DNA from 4 places in the Hydrogenophaga sp. LT287 genome. Region 1 is predicted to be linked to each of the others. Evidence: predicted binding sites of a transcription regulator. Region 1 holds the regulator's gene; each other region holds the start of a gene.

Region 1 (4,306 bases):
CGTGACCGGCAGCCCGGCTTTTTTCCGCCAGAAACGCGACGTGGCCAACGAGTTCATCGAGGGCGAGGCCCTGCGCATTGAATACGACAGCAAGTCCGAGACGGTGCGCTTTGTCGGCAGCGCCGTGCTGCGGCGTTACAAAGGTGCGCAGGTCAACGACGAAACATCCGGCAGCGTGATCACCTACAACAGCAGCAACGACATGTTTTCGGTGGACGGTGGGGTCGCCAACCGCACGCCAGGCAATCCGTCGGGGCGCGTGAGGGCCATGCTCACGCCCGTGCCCAAGGAAGACGCGCCGACGGCCCCCGCAGCCTCGCCCGTGCCGCTGCGTCCCAGCGGGCAGGTTGGCGAGGGCACGCGGTGACGGCGCCCGCCACGGCAATGGCGGCCCAACCCGACTCCCTCCTCTCCACCAGCCGCCTGGAAGTGCGCGGGCTGAAGAAGGCTTACGGCAGCCGCCTCGTGGTCAAGGACGTGTCGCTGGCCGTCGACAAGGGGGAGGTGGTGGGTTTGCTCGGCCCCAACGGAGCCGGCAAAACCACCTCGTTTTACATGATCGTGGGCCTGCTGCGCTCCGACGCGGGCCAGATTCTGCTGGATGGCCAGTCCATCGAGCGCCAGCCCATTCACCGGCGCGCCCGCCTGGGCCTGGGCTACCTGCCGCAAGAAGCGTCCATCTTTCGCAAGCTCTCGGTGGCCGACAACGTGCGCGCCGTGCTGGAACTGCAGCTGGACGACGCGGGAAAACCGCTCAAGCCCGCCGCCATTGAAGAGCGGCTGGATGCCTTGCTCAAAGACCTGCACGTGGACCACCTGCGCGATTCGCCCGCGCCCGCGCTCTCGGGCGGCGAGCGGCGCCGTGTAGAGATTGCCCGCGCCCTGGCGACCAACCCGCGTTTCATCTTGCTCGACGAGCCCTTTGCCGGCATCGACCCGATCGCCGTGATCGAGATCCAGCGCATCATCGGGTTCCTGAAATCGCGCGGCATCGGGGTGCTGATCACCGACCACAACGTGCGCGAAACCCTGGGCATTTGCGACCGTGCCTACATCATCAACGAGGGGCACGTGCTCACCAGCGGCACGCCCGCCGAGATCGTTGAAAACGCCGATGTGCGCCGGGTGTACCTCGGCGAACATTTCCGGATGTGATGAAACAAGCCCCCACGCTCCTCCGCTGCGCGGGTCGCTGCCCCCCAAGGGGGCTGGGCCTGCCTTGGGGCGGCCCGGCGGCTGACCCGGCCACTTCGCCCACGCCACGGTGGGCGAGTGAGGCGCCGCTATTCAGGGCACCCGCGGATCCGGCTTTGCCGGTCCCAGGGTGCGCCCCCCTGGGGGGGACGCGCGCAGCGCGGCGGGGGGGCGGCCTGTGAAACAAGGCCTGTCCCTCCGCGTCTCGCAGCACCTGGCGCTCACGCCGCAGTTGCAGCAGTCCATCCGTTTGCTGCAACTGTCCACCTTGGAAATGGCGCAGGAAGTCGAGCAGATGCTGGACGAAAACCCGTTTCTGGAGCGCACCGACGAGATCGCCGACCGCGAAGCGTTTGGCCTGGAGCAGACCGACGCACCGGTGAGCGCGGGTGAGCAGATCACCGACGCCACACAGGCTGGGGCCGAGGCGGTGGCGTCCGCGCCCGAATACGACGGCCTGGTGTCTGAGCGCGTGTCCTCCAGCGACAGCACCACCGACAGCGCGCAAAGCGATGAGCTGGAAGGCCGCCTGGACGGTGCCACCCCGGTGGAAGAAAGCTGGGAAGGCGACGGCACCGTGGAAATGGCGCCCGACGACAGCGAGTGGGGTGGTGACGCACCGCCCCGCAACAGCGGCTCGGGCGACGACGACGAAACCGCCACTGCGGCCGACCTGGCGCGCGTGCCCGTCAGCCTGCAAGACCACCTGCACGACCAGGCGCGCTGCCTGCGCCTGAGCGACGAAGACCGCGCCGCGCTCTATTTCCTGATCGAGTCGCTCAACGACGACGGTTACCTGGAAGACACGCTGGCCGACCTGGCCACCGCCTGGCTCAGCCTGTCCAACCCCGGTGTGCTGACGGCCGACCCGGAAACCGGGGAAGACCCGGAACAGCTGGAGGCCCGCGAAGCCCTCGAACAGCGCCTCACCATGGCCCTGCATTTGCTGCAGCACATGGAGCCGGCTGGCGTGGGCGCCCGCGACCTGGGCGAATGCCTGCGCCTGCAGATCGAGGAAATGCGCAACAGCCCTGAGGCCCGCGCTGCCCTGGCCATTTGCAAGCAGCCGCTGGAGCTCATGGCCAAGCGCGACGTGAAGCGCTTGTGTGCGTTGTGTGGCATTGACGACGAAACCGCCCGCGCCGCGCTGGGCCTTATCGCGCGGCTGGAGCCCAAGCCCGGCCGCCGTTTTGTCGACGTGGAGCGCAACGTGGTGGTGCCCGATGTGCTCGTGACCCGCGCTGGGCGGGGCTTCAAAGTGCAGCTCAACGCCGAGGTGATGCCGCGCCTGCGCGTGCACGACGTGTACGCCAACGCCATGCGCGGCAACCGCGGTGGGCGCGACGGTGGCGCCAGCGGCGAAGCCGGCCACGCCGCCATGCAGCAGCGCCTGCAAGAAGCGCGCTGGTTCATCAAAAACATCCAGCAGCGCTTTGACACCATCTTGCGTGTGAGCAGCGCCATTGTGGAGCGCCAGCGCAACTTCTTTATGCACGGCGAACTCGCCATGCGCCCGCTGGTGCTGCGCGAAATTGCCGACGAGCTGGGCCTGCACGAATCCACCATCAGCCGCGTGACCACCGCCAAATACATGGCCACGCCGTTTGGCACTTACGAACTCAAGTATTTCTTTGGCTCGTCGCTGGGCACCGAAACCGGTGGCAACGCGTCGAGCACTGCGGTGCGTGCGCTGCTCAAGCAGTTCATTGCGGCCGAAGAACCGGCCAAACCGCTGTCTGACAACCAGCTCTCCGACCTGCTCAAAGAGCAGGGCATCGAATGCGCGCGGCGCACCGTGGCCAAGTACCGCGAGGCGCTGCGCATTGCGCCCGCGAACCTGCGAAAGAGCTTGTAACCCCCCGCGCCGCTTCGCGTCACCGCCACCCCAGCGGCCCGTCCTGAGCTTGTCGAAGGGCGGTTCCGTGGGGCATGCTGGAAGGGGTCAACGCACCAGATGCTCTGTAGCCATTGCCGAAGTAACTTGTTATGAACCAACTCAAACTTTTTCTCCCTTGCGCCGCTGGCGTAGAGGATTACCTGGCCGCAGAGGTGCAGCGCATCACCGGCGAGCCGCTGGCCTTCAAGGCGCGTGGCGGTGTGGGCGTGCAGGCCTCGTGGCGCGACGCCATGCGGCTGAACCTGCACAGCCGACTCTCTCAACGGGTATTGGTGCAGCTCTGGCACGGCGGTTACCGTAGCGAGCAAGACCTGTACAACGCGGCCGGCGAGATTGCCTGGGAAATCTGGTTCAGCCCGGCGCAGACCATCAAGGTCGAGATCACCGCGCAGCACAGTCCGCTGACCTCGCTCAATTTCGCCGCCTTGAAGATCAAAGACGCGATCTGCGACCGCTTTCGCGCCAAGCGCGGCGAACGCCCCAGCGTGGACACCACCTGGCCCGACGTGCGCATCTACGCCCACCTCACCACCGAAGAGCTCACGCTTTACATCGACACCTCGGGCGAGCCGCTGTTCAAGCGCGGCTGGCGCGAAGACAAGGGCGACGCCCCGCTGAAAGAAACCCTGGCCGCCGCCATGATCGCCGCCACTGGCTGGAACGGCGGCGAGGCCGAGTCGCTGGACGCCATCACCCCGCTGTACGACCCTTGCTGTGGCAGCGGCACCGTGGTGATTGAGGCCGCTCAAATCGCGCTCAACATCGCGCCGGGCCTGCTGCGCCGTTTTGCGTTCGAGAAGATGGTGCCCTTTCAGCCCCACGTGTGGACCGCCATCCAGGACGAAGCCGAGCGCGACATCCGCCCCTGGCCCGAAGGCCACCCGCCCATCGTGTTTGGCAGCGACGTGTCGTTCCGCATGGTCGACTTTGCCCAGCGCAACGCCGAGCGCGCGGGCGTGGCCCACGCCATTGAGCTGCGCGGTGGCGACGCGCTGCAGCGCCTGCCCCCCACCGAACGGCCGGGCCTGATGCTGCTCAACCCGCCCTATGGCGAGCGCATTGCGGCCGCCGGTGTGGCGGGCCAAAGCTCTGAAGACCGTGCCAGCGCCCGTGCCCAGCGCATGGAGCCTCGCACCCCGCGCACTTTCACGGTGGGCAAGGCCGCGCCACCCCCGCCCGGCCTGGGGCGCGAGAGTGCGCAAATGGCCGATGGTG
Region 2 (4,306 bases), on a different contig from region 1:
TCACATAACGCGCCGGCAGGCCAATGCTGCGGCACACGGCCACCATCACATGGGCCTGGTCCTGGCACACGCCCAGCTCCCAGTCAAACGCCTCCAGCGCGGTGGTTTCCACGCTGGTGCTGCCCGGGCGGTACTGCACCTTGTCGGCCACGGCGCTGACCAGGGCCACCAGGTCGGCCACGGTGGGTTGCTCGCCACGCGCCCGCGCCGCCACCAGGGCTGGCACAGTTTGCAAGGCCCACATGGCCATGCGCGGGTGCGGCTCGGCCAGTGGGGTGGAGCGCAAGAAAAAGGCGGGGTGCAGGCGGCTGGTGTCGGCAAATTCGGCCGTGCCGTGGGTGCTCACCTGGCCTTTGGCCACCACGGTGATGCGCCGCAGGGCTTCTTCGGCGCGCGCCACCAGGCTGAAGCTGTGCACCCGGTTGCCCTGGCCATCGGGCTGGGCGTGCAGGGTGCCCGGGGTGCGAATGTCCCACTGCTCGACCGTTTGGCATGGGCCGCTGGCGGGCCACAGGTGCAGGGTTTGCACCGAATACAGCAGCGGCTGGCTGTAGGTGTAGCGGGTGGTATGACTGATGTGGAATTTCATGCGGGGATCGGGGCGTGCTGGGGCCAGCGCGCATTGTGCCCGCCCCGCATGGGCGGCTCCGCTGTGAAGCCGCTCAGCCGATCAATGGGTGGTGGGCACCAGGAAGTCCTGACTGATGCGCCCGCCCAGTTCGTTCACCCGGTCGAGAAACTGCGTCAGGAAAGCGTGCAGGCCGGTGGACAAAATCTCGTCGATGCGGGCGCATTGCAGGTCGGCCTTGAGCTTGCCGGCGCGGCGCAGCGTTTCACTGGAATGGTCGTTGGCCACCACGCTGAGGTTGTTGACCACTTCGTTCAGGCTGGCGGCCAGGCTGCGCGGCATGTCGGCGCGCAAGATAAGCAGCTCGGCCACGCGCTCGGGTGTGATGACGTCGCGGTACACCTTGCGGTAGACCTCAAAGCCGCTCACGCTGCGCAAAATGGCACTCCAGTGGTAGAAGTCGTACTCTTGGTCCAGCTCGCTGGCGGCACCAAAAAAGTCGCTCTGCACGGCGTGAAACTTCACGTCCAGCAGGCGCGCGGTGTTGTCGGCCCGCTCCAGAAAAGTGCCCATGCGGTAGAAGTGAAACGCTTCGTCTTGCAGCATGGTGCCAATGGCCACGCCGCGCGAGAGGTGCGAGCGGTGTTTGACCCATTCAAAAAAGGCGCCGGGGTCGCGCTCGAAGTCTTTGGACTTGAGGTACCCCGCCAGCTTGAGCCAGGTGGAATTTTGCGTTTCCCACAGCTCCGTGGTCAGCGCGCCCCGCACGGCACGGGAATTTTCACGCGCGGCGCGCAGGCACGAACAGATGCTCGACGGGTTGGACTCGTCGCGCACCATGAAGTCCATGACGTTGCGCGGCGTGATGTCCTTGCCGTATTTGGCGGTGTAGCTCGGCATCAGCTCGCTGATCACCAGCAGGCCTTCCCAGCCCACCTGAGCCACCGCGGCCGACTGCGGCAACAGCGAGGTCTGGTAGTTGATGTCGAGCATGCGCGCGGTGTTTTCAGCGCGCTCGGTGTAGCGGGACATCCAGAACAAATGGTCGGCAGTGCGTGACAGCATTTCAATAACTCCGGCAAACAGCGCCAAACAAGCAGCGCAACAAGTGATTCATTCCAGCGGCGCGGGGGGATCAGTCCTCCAGCACCCAGGTGTCTTTTGTACCGCCGCCTTGTGACGAGTTGACGACCAGCGAGCCGTCTTTCAGCGCCACACGGGTCAGGCCGCCGGGCACCATCTGCACTTCTTTGCCGCTGAGCACAAACGGGCGCAGGTCAATATGGCGCGGCGCCACGCCGCTGTCCACATAGGTCGGGCAGGTGGACAGGCTCAGCGTGGGCTGGGCAATGTAGCCGTCGGGTTTGGCTTTCACCAGCGCGCGAAACTCTTCCACTTCGGCCTTGGTGGACGCCGGGCCCACCAGCATGCCGTAGCCGCCCGCGCCATGCACCTCTTTCACCACCAGCTCTTCCATGTGAGCCAACATGTACTTCAGGTCTTCCGGGTTGCGCCCCATGAAGGTGGGCACGTTGTTCAATATGGGTTTCTGGCCCAGGTAAAACTCGATCATCTTGGGCACGTAGGGGTAAATCGACTTGTCGTCGGCCACGCCGGTGCCCACCGCATTGCAAATGGCCACGTTGCCGCTGCGGTACACGCCCAGCAAGCCCGCGCAACCCAGCGTGGACGTGGGGCGAAACACCAGCGGGTCCAGAAAATCGTCGTCCACGCGGCGGTAAATCACGTCCACCCGCTTGGGGCCGCGGGTGGTGCGCATGTAGACAAAGTTGTCTTTCACAAACAGGTCTTGGCCTTCAACCAGCTCGATGCCCATTTGCTGCGCCAAAAAGGCGTGTTCAAAGTAAGCGCTGTTGTACATGCCGGGCGTGAGCACCACCACCGTGGGCTCGGCCGTGGTGGCGGGGCTCACGGCGCGCAGGGTTTCCAGCAGCAGGTCGGGGTAGTGCGCCACGGGCGCCACGCGGTTCTGGCCGAACAACTCGGGGAACAGCCGCATCATCATCTTGCGGTCTTCCAGCATGTAGCTCACGCCGCTGGGCACACGCAGGTTGTCTTCGAGCACGTAGTACTCGCCCTCACCGGCCGCGTTGGGGGCCCGCACAATGTCGACACCCGAAATGTGCGAGTACACGCCACCGGGTACGTCCACGCCCATCATTTCGGGGCGAAACTGGGCGTTCTGGAAAATCTGGTCGGCCGGCACAATGCCCGCCTTGATGATTTCCTGGTCGTGGTACACGTCGTGAACGAAGCGGTTGAGCGCGGTCACGCGCTGCACCAGACCTTCTTCCATGCTGCTCCATTCCTTGGCCGGGATGATGCGGGGAATCAAGTCAAACGGAATCAGGCGCTCGGTGCCCGAGCCGTCCTCGTCTTTGGCGCCATACACCGCAAAGGTGATGCCGACGCGCCGGAAGATCATTTCAGCCTCTTCACGGCGCGACGCCATGACCTCCTCGGGCTGCTGCGCCAGCCAGCGGGCGTAGTTTTCGTAATGGGCTCGCACCTCGGTGGGCGAGGCGTTCATTTCATCAAACATCGGTCGGCTCATGGGCGTTATCTCTCCTTGTTACAGCATAGCAAGGACTGGGCCAGGCACCGCAAGTTCAGCCCCAAATCGGTGCAAAAAGAAGCGACCCGCTCGCTGACGGCGAAGTGAGATCAGTCGTTTTGCAGCGTTGTGAACGCGGGCGCCGGGTGGTGCCAATAGCGCCGCGCCTCGTCTCGCTGGCATTGCACCGCATCGGGTTCGGCGCTGCGCCAGGTGGCGGCGCCGCAGTCGGCCGACGTCACCCAGCGCATGCCGCGCTGGCGGTAGCGTTCCAGCACGGCCGGCGCCGGGTGGTTGAAGCGGTTGCGGTAGCCCGACTGCACCAGCACCCAGCGTGGGCGCAGGGTGTTGAGCAGCACCGGGCTGCTGGACGTGAGGCTGCCGTGGTGCGGCGCCAGCAACACGGTGGCGCGGGCGTCGGGCTGGGCCAGGGCCAGGGCCAGGCGGGTTTCCTGCTCGGCGTCGATGTCACCGCCCAGCCAGGCGCTGTGCTGGGCGCTGGCCACGCGCAGCACGCACGACATCGCGTTGCTGCTGAGCAGGCCCTGGCCCTCGGGCCCGTAGTGGGCGGGCTGCGGGTGCAGCACCTCAAAGTCCACCCCGTCCCAGCGCCAGCGCTGGCCGGCCACGCAGCGCTGCACGGGCTCGGCGTCAAAAGACGACAGCCACCGCGCCTGAGGCCAGGCGCTGCGCACCGCCGCCATGCCGCCGGCGTGGTCGCTGTCGCGGTGGCTCACCACGACGGTGTGGGGCGCCTCGCCCAAGGCGCGCAGCAGCGGCACGATCACGCGCTGCCCAGCATCGCTCTCGGGGCTGTAGCGCGGCCCCGCGTCGTACAGCAGGGTGTGGCGGGCGGTGCGCACCAACACGGCGCTGCCCTGCCCCACGTCCACCGCCAGCAGCTCAAACTGCCCCACCGCGGGGCGCGGTGGCGCCCACAGCAGCACCGGCCACACCAGCAGCAGCCCCGCACCGCGCACCGCCCAGGGCAGGCGCAGCACCAGCAACACACCGCCCATCACCCCGGCCAGCGCCAGCGGCGCGGGCGGTATGGCCCGGTGAATGGCAGCCCAGGGCCACTGGGCCAGCCACTGCAACACCGTGGCTTGCGCCTGCACCGCCAGCGCGGCGGCCTCCCACAGCAGCGGCACGGCCACACCCAG
Region 3 (4,306 bases), on a different contig from region 1:
GTGGCCGATCGCAACCCCGTGCGCGAGGTGCTGGACTTCGCGCCTTTGCGGTCCCTGCCGGTGCTGGCGTTCAGGCTGCGGCTGGAGCAGGCTTCGCCGGTGCGCGCCCTGGTGCAAACCGCCGATGGCCAGTGGCATGTGGGCGGCACCTGGGTTCAGGCCGCCGGTGGCGGTTGCACGGTGCCCGGCGCCACCCGGGCCGATGGCAGCTGGAGCCAGACACTCAACCAGGTGCAGGCGCGTTTCTTCAACAACGTGCTCGAAGGCAGCAGGCGCTTGCGGCTGCGGGTGATGCACCCGATGGACACCGGTCTGGTGGCGGGTATCCCTGCGTTTCATCTGGAGCATCTGGAGTTGCAGGACGCAACCGGGCAGGCCTGGTGGAGGCTGGGCCTGCACGAGCCGGTGTCAGAAAACCCCGTCATCACGTTTGAAATGCCACTCCAGGGCGTGGGCCATCTGCGGCTGGTCGGACGCGACAACAACGGCAACCGCATCAACGTGGAGCTGCTGTCATGAAGGGCGTGTTGCTCGCAGGCTTTGCCGCCGCAGCCTGGCTGGTGGTTCCACCCCTGCAGGCGCAGCCGGTGCCGGCAGCACCGGCGCACGTACCGAGGCCCGATATGGCCAAGCTCGACTACGACCTGCAGGCGCGCCAGATCGCGCCACGCACCTGGGTGATTGAAGGCGCAGTGGACGACTTCAATCGACAAAATGGCTGCAATATCATCAACACCGCCTTCATCGCCACCGGTGCGGGGGTTGTGGTGGTCAATACCGGTCCGTCACGGCTGTATGGCGAACAGCAGCGAAAGCTGATTGAACGCACCACCCGGGAAACGGTGGTGCAGGTGCTCAACCTCAACCTGCACCCGGACTATTTTTTCGGTAACCAGGCCTGGGCCAACCGGCCTGTGCAGGCGCTGCCCGGGAGTATTGCCGGCATGCAGGCCGAGGGAGCCGCTTACGCCGACAACCTCTACCGGCTTTGCGGTGACTGGATGAAGCAGACCGAGTCAACGCCTGCGGCGCAAGCGCTGGCGCCTGGGGTGCGCACGCTGGGGCAGCACCGGTTGGAACTGGTCCGGCTTTCGGGCCACACGGCAGATGACCTTGTGCTGCTCGACCACAGCACGGGCGTGTTGTTTGCCGGTGGGCTGGTGTTTGCCGACCGTGTGCCGACCACGCCGCATGCCGACTTTGGGGCCTGGCAGGCCAGTTTGAACCGTCTCGAAGGCCTGCTTGCCACTGGCGGGTTTCGCGTGGTTGTACCCAGCCACGGGCCGGTGCACGAGGGCCGTCGCGGCCTGGCCCAGACGCGCGACTGGATCGACTGGCTCACCGCCCACATGAAGACCCAGGCGGAGGGTGGCCTGGATCTGTTGGAGGTGCTGGCCCTGCCGGTCCCGCCACGTTTCGCGGGTTGGGCGGCGCAGCCTGTGGAGTTGCACCGAACGCTGATGCAGTGGTACCCCGGCTTCGAGCAGCGGGCCTTGGCAGGGCGCTGACCCGCACGGCAGCTGCCTCCGGTGGTGCCGTGCCAGCGGGCGTCTGCCAGGTGTCACAAGCGATACACCGGCACTGCGCCATTTTTGAGCAGTGTCACCGCCATTGAAGCTTGAGAGCTGTGCAGGCTGGGGCAATTGCGCCCGTCCTCCCGGGCTCAAGGCTCGGTCTCCAGGCAAAAGTGTCACCGGAAAGCCTGGCACAGATGTTGCGCAAGAAGGGTGTGCAACCTGGGAGCTGGAGGCCTGGGAAGTTCGCCACCGGCCGGGCATCGCGCTCGGCTTCAGTCATCAACCTCGTGAATGAGCAGGAGACAACACAATGAAACGCAAACTACTGAGTCTTTTGATCCTGGCCGCCACCGCCCACGTCAGTGCGCAGGTGACCGACGCCATGATCGCCGACGATGCCAAGACGACCGACAGCGTGCTGAGCAATGGCCTGGGCACCCAGCTGCAGCGCCACTCGCCATTGACCGACATCAACGCCCGCAACATCAACCGTTTGGTGCCCACCTGGTCGATGTCTTTTGGCGGTGAGAAGCAGCGCGGCCAACAGTCACAGCCGCTGATTCACAAAGGCAAGATGTTTGTCACCGGGTCGTATTCGCGCATCTTTGCGCTCGACTCCAAGACCGGCAAGAAGCTCTGGAAGTACGAGCACCGTCTGCCCGAAGGCATCATGCCTTGCTGCGACGTGATCAACCGCGGTGCTGCCCTGTACGACAACCTGGTCATCTTCGGCACGCTGGACGCCCAGTTGGTGGCGCTGGACCAGGACACCGGCCGTGTGGTGTGGCGTGAGCGCATCGACGACTACAGCGCGGGCTACAGCTACACCGCTGCACCGCTGATCGCCGAAGGTCTGCTCATGACGGGCGTCTCGGGCGGTGAGTTCGGTGTGATCGGTCGCGTCGAAGCGCGCGATCCGAAGACCGGCAAAATGGTCTGGGTGCGCCCGGTGGTCGAAGGCCACATGGGTTTCAAGGACGGCAAGGAAAACGGAATTTCCGGCACCACCAACGCCACTTGGCCTGGCGAGATGTGGAAAACTGGCGGTGCGGCCACCTGGATGGGTGGCAGCTACGATCCCAAGACCGGTCTGGCCTATTTCGGCACCGGGAACCCTGGCCCTTGGAACAGCCACCTGCGCAAGGGTGACAACCTCTACTCTGCGTCGACCGTGGCGATCGACCCCAAGACGGGCAAGATCGTGTGGCACTACCAAGGTACGCCCAACGACGGGTGGGATTTTGACGGCACCAACGAGTTCATCACCTTTGACATGGATGGCAAGCGCGTGGGCGCCAAGGCGGACCGCAACGGCTACTTCTATGTGAACGATGCCGCTACCGGCAAGCTGGTCAACGCCTTCCCATTTGTGACCAAAACCACCTGGGCAACCGGCATTGACCTCAAGACCGGGCGTCCCAACTTTGTGCCAGAAAACCGGCCAGGTGACCCGGCAGGTACGGGTGGTGATGGCAACAAAGGCAAGTCGGTGTTTGCTGCCCCTGCGTTCCTGGGTGGCAAAAACCAGATGCCCATGGCTTACAGCCCCAAGACGGGTCTGTTCTACGTGCCGACCAACGAGTGGGGCATGGAGATCTGGAACGAGCCGGTCACCTACAAGAAGGGTGCCGCCTACCTGGGCGCTGGTTTCACCATCAAACCGCTGTACGACGACTACATCGGCTCACTCCGTGCGATCAACCCCAAGTCTGGCAAGGTCGAATGGGAAGTGAAGAACGAGGCGCCGCTCTGGGGTGGGGTGCTGACGGTGGGTGACATGGTGGTCTGGGGCACGCCCGAGGGCTACCTGAAAGCCGCCGATGCCAAAACCGGCAAGATCCTGTGGCAGTTCCAGACCGGCTCCGGCATCGTGGCACCGCCGGTGACCTGGATGCAGGACGGCGAGCAATACATCAGCGTGGTTTCTGGCTGGGGTGGCGCTGTGCCTCTGTGGGGTGGCGAGGTGGCCAAGAAGGTCAACTTCCTGGAGCAGGGCGGTTCCGTCTGGACCTTCAAACTGCTGAAGTGATCGGCAGCCTGTGCCGCTCAGCGGCATCCCCTTGAGCGGGGGCCCCACCTCGGACCGGCCAGGCCGGATCCTTGGTGCGGGCTGGTTGGGGGTCTCTTCGCATCTTTTGCAGCGACAGGACCCCCATCCTTTTTCATTCTCTCTTTGGTGTTTTTGATATGCGTACTTTTTCTATCTTCACCGCGGGCTTGCTTCTCGCTGCGGGCGCCGCGCATGCGGTGGACGAAGCGGCAGCCGTGGAACTGTCCAAGAACAACGGCTGTATGTCCTGCCACTCGGCCAAGGAAAAAATTGTGGGCCCGTCCTTCAGCGCCATCGCTGAAAAGTACAAGGGTGACAAGGACGCTGCGGCCTCGCTGGCCCAATCCATCCAGAACGGCAGCAAGGGCAAATGGGGCCGCATCCCCATGCCGGCTCATCCGAGCATGAACCCTGCCGACATCAAGACCCTGGCCCAATGGGTCATGACGGCCCAACACTGATCGCGCTGGCCGCTGCGCTCTCGCTGAGCACTGCCGCGGCACAGCCGGTTCTGCCCGTGGGAGAAAAATCCCTCGTGGCCGTGACGCGTGACGGAAATCGAACCCCCATTGGCACGGTTGCTTTCACAAAGCTTGATGGCGGTCAATCGGCGTTTCGTGTGCAGATGGACCACACGGTGATGCGGGACCACTTTCTCTCCATGCGCGAATTCAAATGCCTGCCCGCCGCGCAGGAAATCAGCTGTTTCGTGCCTTACCCCTACCCGCAGCCAGGAACT
Region 4 (4,306 bases), on a different contig from region 1:
GGCGGGCACCCACATCGTTTTGCCCACCCACACTTTGCAAGAGGGGCAGCGGTTGGTGCTGGGCCCCTTGGTGCTGGAGGTGATGCCGGTTGAGCGAGGGCACACCGAAGGGGATCTGGTGCTGTGGAATGCCGAAAACCGCCTGTTGTGGGCTGGCGGCTTGGTGTACGGCGAGCGCATTCCGGAGCTGGCGCAGGGCCGGCTGGACGGCTGGCTGGATGCGCTGGACCGTCTGCAAGCGCTGGGCCCAACCCAGGTGGTGGCCACGGTGGTGTCGGTTGCCGCAGACCCGGGACAGGCGCCTTCAGCGCTGCTGGGCACGCGGGCCTATTTGCTGGCGTTGCGCCAGGGTGTTTTGCGCGCCATGGACGAAGGCCGTCAGCCGCAGGAGGCGGGTGTGGTTGACTTGCCTGCTTACCGATCTTGGGCGGGCTACGCCGAACGCCATGCCTTCAATGTGCAGCGCGCCTGGCGCGAACTGGAGCCGGTTTGGATGGAGCAGGGTGCTCACAGCGCCGTTCCGCTTCCGGGGCAAATGCAGCCTCTTCAGGGGCAGTGAGTCCAACGCTGCGGGTGTACCGCGTGGCTAGCCCAGCACATCGGGGGGTAGCTGGTCTTTCTTGCGGTAGATGGTGTTGCGCGACACGCCCAGCGCCTTGGCGGCGGCCGACACATTGCCCTTGTGCAGCCGCAGCATTTGCGCCATGGCACCGAGCGCCACGTCTTGCAGCCGGTGCCCTTCTGGCTCGGGCATGGCCGTGGTGTCTGAAGGGCTGGACTGCAGCGCCTCAGAGGCAAACATGTGCATGGGCGGGGTCAGTCGGGTTTCAGCCGGCCCGTGTTCCAGTTCTTCCATGAAATCGTCGGGCAGGTGGTCAAAAGCGATCTCACCCTGACAGCCCACCATCACCACGGCTGTACGCAGCAGGTTGTGCAGTTGCCGGAAATTGCCGGGCCAGTGGTAGCGTTTGAACACGCCCATGACCTCGGGCGAGATGCCCACATGCTCTCCGTTTTCACACAGCGACTTGAGGATCTTTTGCACCACCAGGTCGAAGTCGGACCGCTCGCGCAGCGCAGGCAATCGCACCACCAGTCCATTGAGGCGGTAGTAAAGGTCTTCCCGAAACTCGCCCCGGGCGATCATGTCTTTGAGGTTTTTGTGGGTGGCGCTGACCACCGCCACGTCCACATCCACCTCTTTGCCTGCGCCCAGCGGGCTGACTTTGCGCTCTTGCAGCACCCGCAGCAGCCGCGCCTGCAGGTGCTTGGGCATGTCACCGATTTCGTCCAGAAACAGGGTGCCGCCATGGGCTTGCAAGATCTTGCCAATGGAGCCTTTTTTGCGCGCACCGGTGAAGGCACCTTCTTCGTAGCCAAACAGCTCCGACTCGATCAGCGTGTCTGGAATGGAGGCGCAATTGACCGACACAAAGGGCTGCGCAGACCGGGTGGAATCGCCATGAATTGCTTGCGCCAGCAGGTCTTTGCCGGTGCCGGTTTCGCCCAGGATCATGATGGGAATGTCCCGCCCCGAGACCATGCGCAACTTGTGGATCACCGACGACACCTGCCGGTCACCCGTGTCGAGGTAGTGCAGGGAGGAAAACTGCATTTTTTTACCTGTTTGCTTCAGGGGCGCGGGTACCGGCACAGCTGTGCCGGGTGCATCGCCAGAACGCATGTCTGCGGGGCTGGACGTGCCTTGTGCGGGAGCGCTGTTCACCGAGCCTGACCATGCGTTGGCCGCCTTGGCTTTCATGCGGCACCACACCGACACGCCGTTGTGCAAACAGAGTTGTTTCGGGTTGGGCAGCGCGCCGCTGAAGCGTTCGAAGAGCGCCGACACCGACATGCCGAACAGCGACGAAAACGTGTGTGCCTTGAGCGCGCTGTAAGGCAGCCCCATCTGGAACTGCGCGCTGCGGTTGGCCGACAGAAACCGCCCCTCGGGTGAGAACACCGCGATGCCTTCCACCAGCGTGCCCAGAAATTCCGATCGCGTGTGAAAGTGGATGCGGATGGCTTTGGGGAAGATGTCGGCAAACATGTGGTTTTCGATCATCTGCGCCGACATGCGCACCAGCGCCAGCGTGTGCTGGTGCACGCTGCGGTGGTCTCCGGTCACGTCCAGCGCGCCAATGACCTGGCCATAGGGATCAAAGATGGGGGCTGCTGAACAGGTGAGGAATTTGTTGGCGTTCAGGTAGTGCTGGCTGCCGTGCACCGTGAGCGCTTCTTGCTCGGTCAGCGCTGTGCCAATGGCGTTCGTCCCTTTGTTTTTTTCGGACCAATCCATGCCCGGGGTCAGCGCCACCTGGGAGGCTTTTTCCAGGAAGTCGGTGTCGCCCAGCGAGTGCAGCACCATGCCCCGTGCCGACGTCAGCAGCACCATGCTGTGGGTGTTGACGATCTGGTCGTACAGGGTCTCCATGACGGGCGCCGCATGCTGGAAAAGAAACTTGTTCTCCTCCAGCACGTCGGCCAGGAGTCCGCGTCCGGGGCTGGAAAAATCGGGTTCGTCCTGTGCCGACAGGCCGTGCGCAAGCGAGCGTCGGTGCGACTGAGAGATCAAGCCTGCATCCGTGCCTTTTAAGTCATTCGACATATGGCCACCCTTCGGGCGGCCCATGCCGTGCATCTGCATCCCGCCGTTCATGTCGTCTCCTGCTACCGGGGTCAAGGTGTCCCAGGGATCCATTCCCCAAGGCACCATCTCATGCGATGGGCCCGTCGAAGACGGATCGGCTTTTTTGATTTCTTGCATTTCATTGTCCTCGCATCTGTGTCAGGGATCAACACAGGCTTTCCCTTGGTTGCTCCAGTCCGTGACGCTGGAGTGTTCCAGACATAGCAAATTGCTCGCCACAGGCGCGCTCACCCCATGGGTTGGCCTGTGGCAGGCTGCGTCTGTACCAGGGGGGATCTTTCTGCTTCAAATTGCAACACTGGTGTTGCGCGATGGCTCTTGCCCGGCGTGCAACTGAAGGCTTCTCGGGGCGCTGACAGGGCGTTGCTTTGGCCCAAAGCGTGCCTGGCCTGCATATTGCTGAGGATGGTTGCGTACCCGCTTTTCAGCTTTCAGACTTCGGAGACAAACCCATGAAATACCCCACCCATTTCCGTATCCCACTTCTGGGCCGCTGGGCCCTTGGCTTGGCCGTGTGCGCAGGTCTCGCCGCGGTGGTCCATGCCCATGGGGATGTCACCCCCCAAGCAGTAGACACCAGCTCGCTGCCCAAACTGGGCGAAAAGTGGCTGGACAGCAACCCGTACACCACGGGCGCACCGGAGTACAAGGAAGCCTTGCGCATCGGTTCCTCGGCCTACAACCAGAACTGCGCGCGTTGCCACGGGCTCGAAGCCATCTCAGGGGGTATTTCTCCTGACTTGCGCAAGTTTGACCAAGAGTGCACGGGCATGGCAGATGAAGCCAAGAAGAAGGCGTGTTTCAAAGAAATGGACGAGTTCTATGTGGCCACCGTGCGCCGCGGTCGTGTGCGGGATGGACGCGTCTACATGCCACCCTTTGAAAGCACCTTGTCGCAGGAAGCCATCTGGACCATCAAGGCCTACCTCGAAACGCGCCGCGAACCCTGATGCCCTTTGAGGGTTTGCCTGAGGGCGGCGGGTCCGAGTGGATCCCGGCCGTCTGGGCAGGCTAGAGCACCACTTACAGGCGACGATTTGCCCAACCCGCACAGGAGACCAAATTGAACCAGCACGACATCCCCGCCACCCCATGGCCCAGCGGCGGCTCGGCGTACCCGAGCCGCCGTCAGGTGCTTGCCGCTGCCCTGTGCTCCACCGTGGCGCCCTTGTCATTGGCCCAGCGGCCTGACGAAGGTGAGCCTTCTGAGTTCGAGGTCATCAAACAGCGCGGATCACTCATCGTCGCCGTCTACAAAGACAACGAACCCTATTCCTACGGACCGCCCGCCAACATGCAAGGGCTCGATATCGACATTGCCCGTGCTTTGACGCGAGAAATGGGATTGGGTCTCTCCCTGCTGCCTTTTCAGGCGGCTGAAGACATGCATGGCGATCTGCGCAACATGGTGACCCGAGGGCACTACCTGGGCCATGGCCCGGCAGATCTGCTGATGCGCGTCCCTGTTGACATGCACCTCATGATGGCCGATCGCCTGGCCTTCATTTTCGGCACCTACCAGAAAGAGGTACCCGTTTTGCTGGTCGACCGTCGGCGCGTGCAACGCGTGGAGACACCGGACGACCTTAAAGGACTGCCCCTGGCAGGAGAGCGCGGCATGGGCCTGACCTCTGCAATGTTGGGCTACGGCGGCGG

What was found. Region 1 encodes sigma-54, which starts transcription at its own class of promoters, with help from an activator protein. Its sites were predicted from a motif close to TGGCANGNAANCTGCTTT; they were not measured.
Region 2: AC0GNR_RS17400 (circularly permuted type 2 ATP-grasp protein) is a predicted target of sigma-54. The motif match lies at 3,169-3,186, and genes of this name have one in related genera.
Region 3: AC0GNR_RS16655 (PQQ-dependent methanol/ethanol family dehydrogenase) is a predicted target of sigma-54. The motif match lies at 1,704-1,721, and genes of this name have one in related genera.
Region 4: pedF (cytochrome c-550 PedF) is a predicted target of sigma-54. The motif match lies at 3,036-3,053, and genes of this name have one in related genera.

The regions. Positions count from the first base shown of each region.
Region 1 covers NZ_JBVPZC010000008.1:7,049-11,354, reverse strand. Annotated here, with positions in the region: gene lptA (lipopolysaccharide transport periplasmic protein LptA) at 1-367, shown strand, start outside; gene lptB (LPS export ABC transporter ATP-binding protein) at 385-1,155, shown strand; gene rpoN (RNA polymerase factor sigma-54) at 1,373-3,049, shown strand; gene AC0GNR_RS08480 (THUMP domain-containing class I SAM-dependent RNA methyltransferase) at 3,181-4,306, shown strand, end outside.
Region 2 covers NZ_JBVPZC010000035.1:2,999-7,304, reverse strand. Annotated here, with positions in the region: gene AC0GNR_RS17410 (transglutaminase family protein) at 1-589, opposite strand, end outside; gene AC0GNR_RS17405 (alpha-E domain-containing protein) at 671-1,633, opposite strand; gene AC0GNR_RS17400 (circularly permuted type 2 ATP-grasp protein) at 1,704-3,143, opposite strand; gene AC0GNR_RS17395 (DNA internalization-related competence protein ComEC/Rec2) at 3,254-4,306, opposite strand, start outside.
Region 3 covers NZ_JBVPZC010000030.1:16,329-20,634, forward strand. Annotated here, with positions in the region: gene AC0GNR_RS16645 (quinoprotein dehydrogenase-associated SoxYZ-like carrier) at 1-519, shown strand, start outside; gene AC0GNR_RS16650 (quinoprotein relay system zinc metallohydrolase 1) at 516-1,508, shown strand; gene AC0GNR_RS16655 (PQQ-dependent methanol/ethanol family dehydrogenase) at 1,828-3,546, shown strand; gene AC0GNR_RS16660 (c-type cytochrome) at 3,705-4,028, shown strand; gene AC0GNR_RS16665 (hypothetical protein) at 4,187-4,306, shown strand, end outside.
Region 4 covers NZ_JBVPZC010000030.1:29,392-33,697, forward strand. Annotated here, with positions in the region: gene AC0GNR_RS16725 (MBL fold metallo-hydrolase) at 1-559, shown strand, start outside; gene AC0GNR_RS16730 (sigma-54-dependent Fis family transcriptional regulator) at 587-2,632, opposite strand; gene pedF (cytochrome c-550 PedF) at 3,103-3,600, shown strand; gene AC0GNR_RS16740 (substrate-binding periplasmic protein) at 3,714-4,306, shown strand, end outside.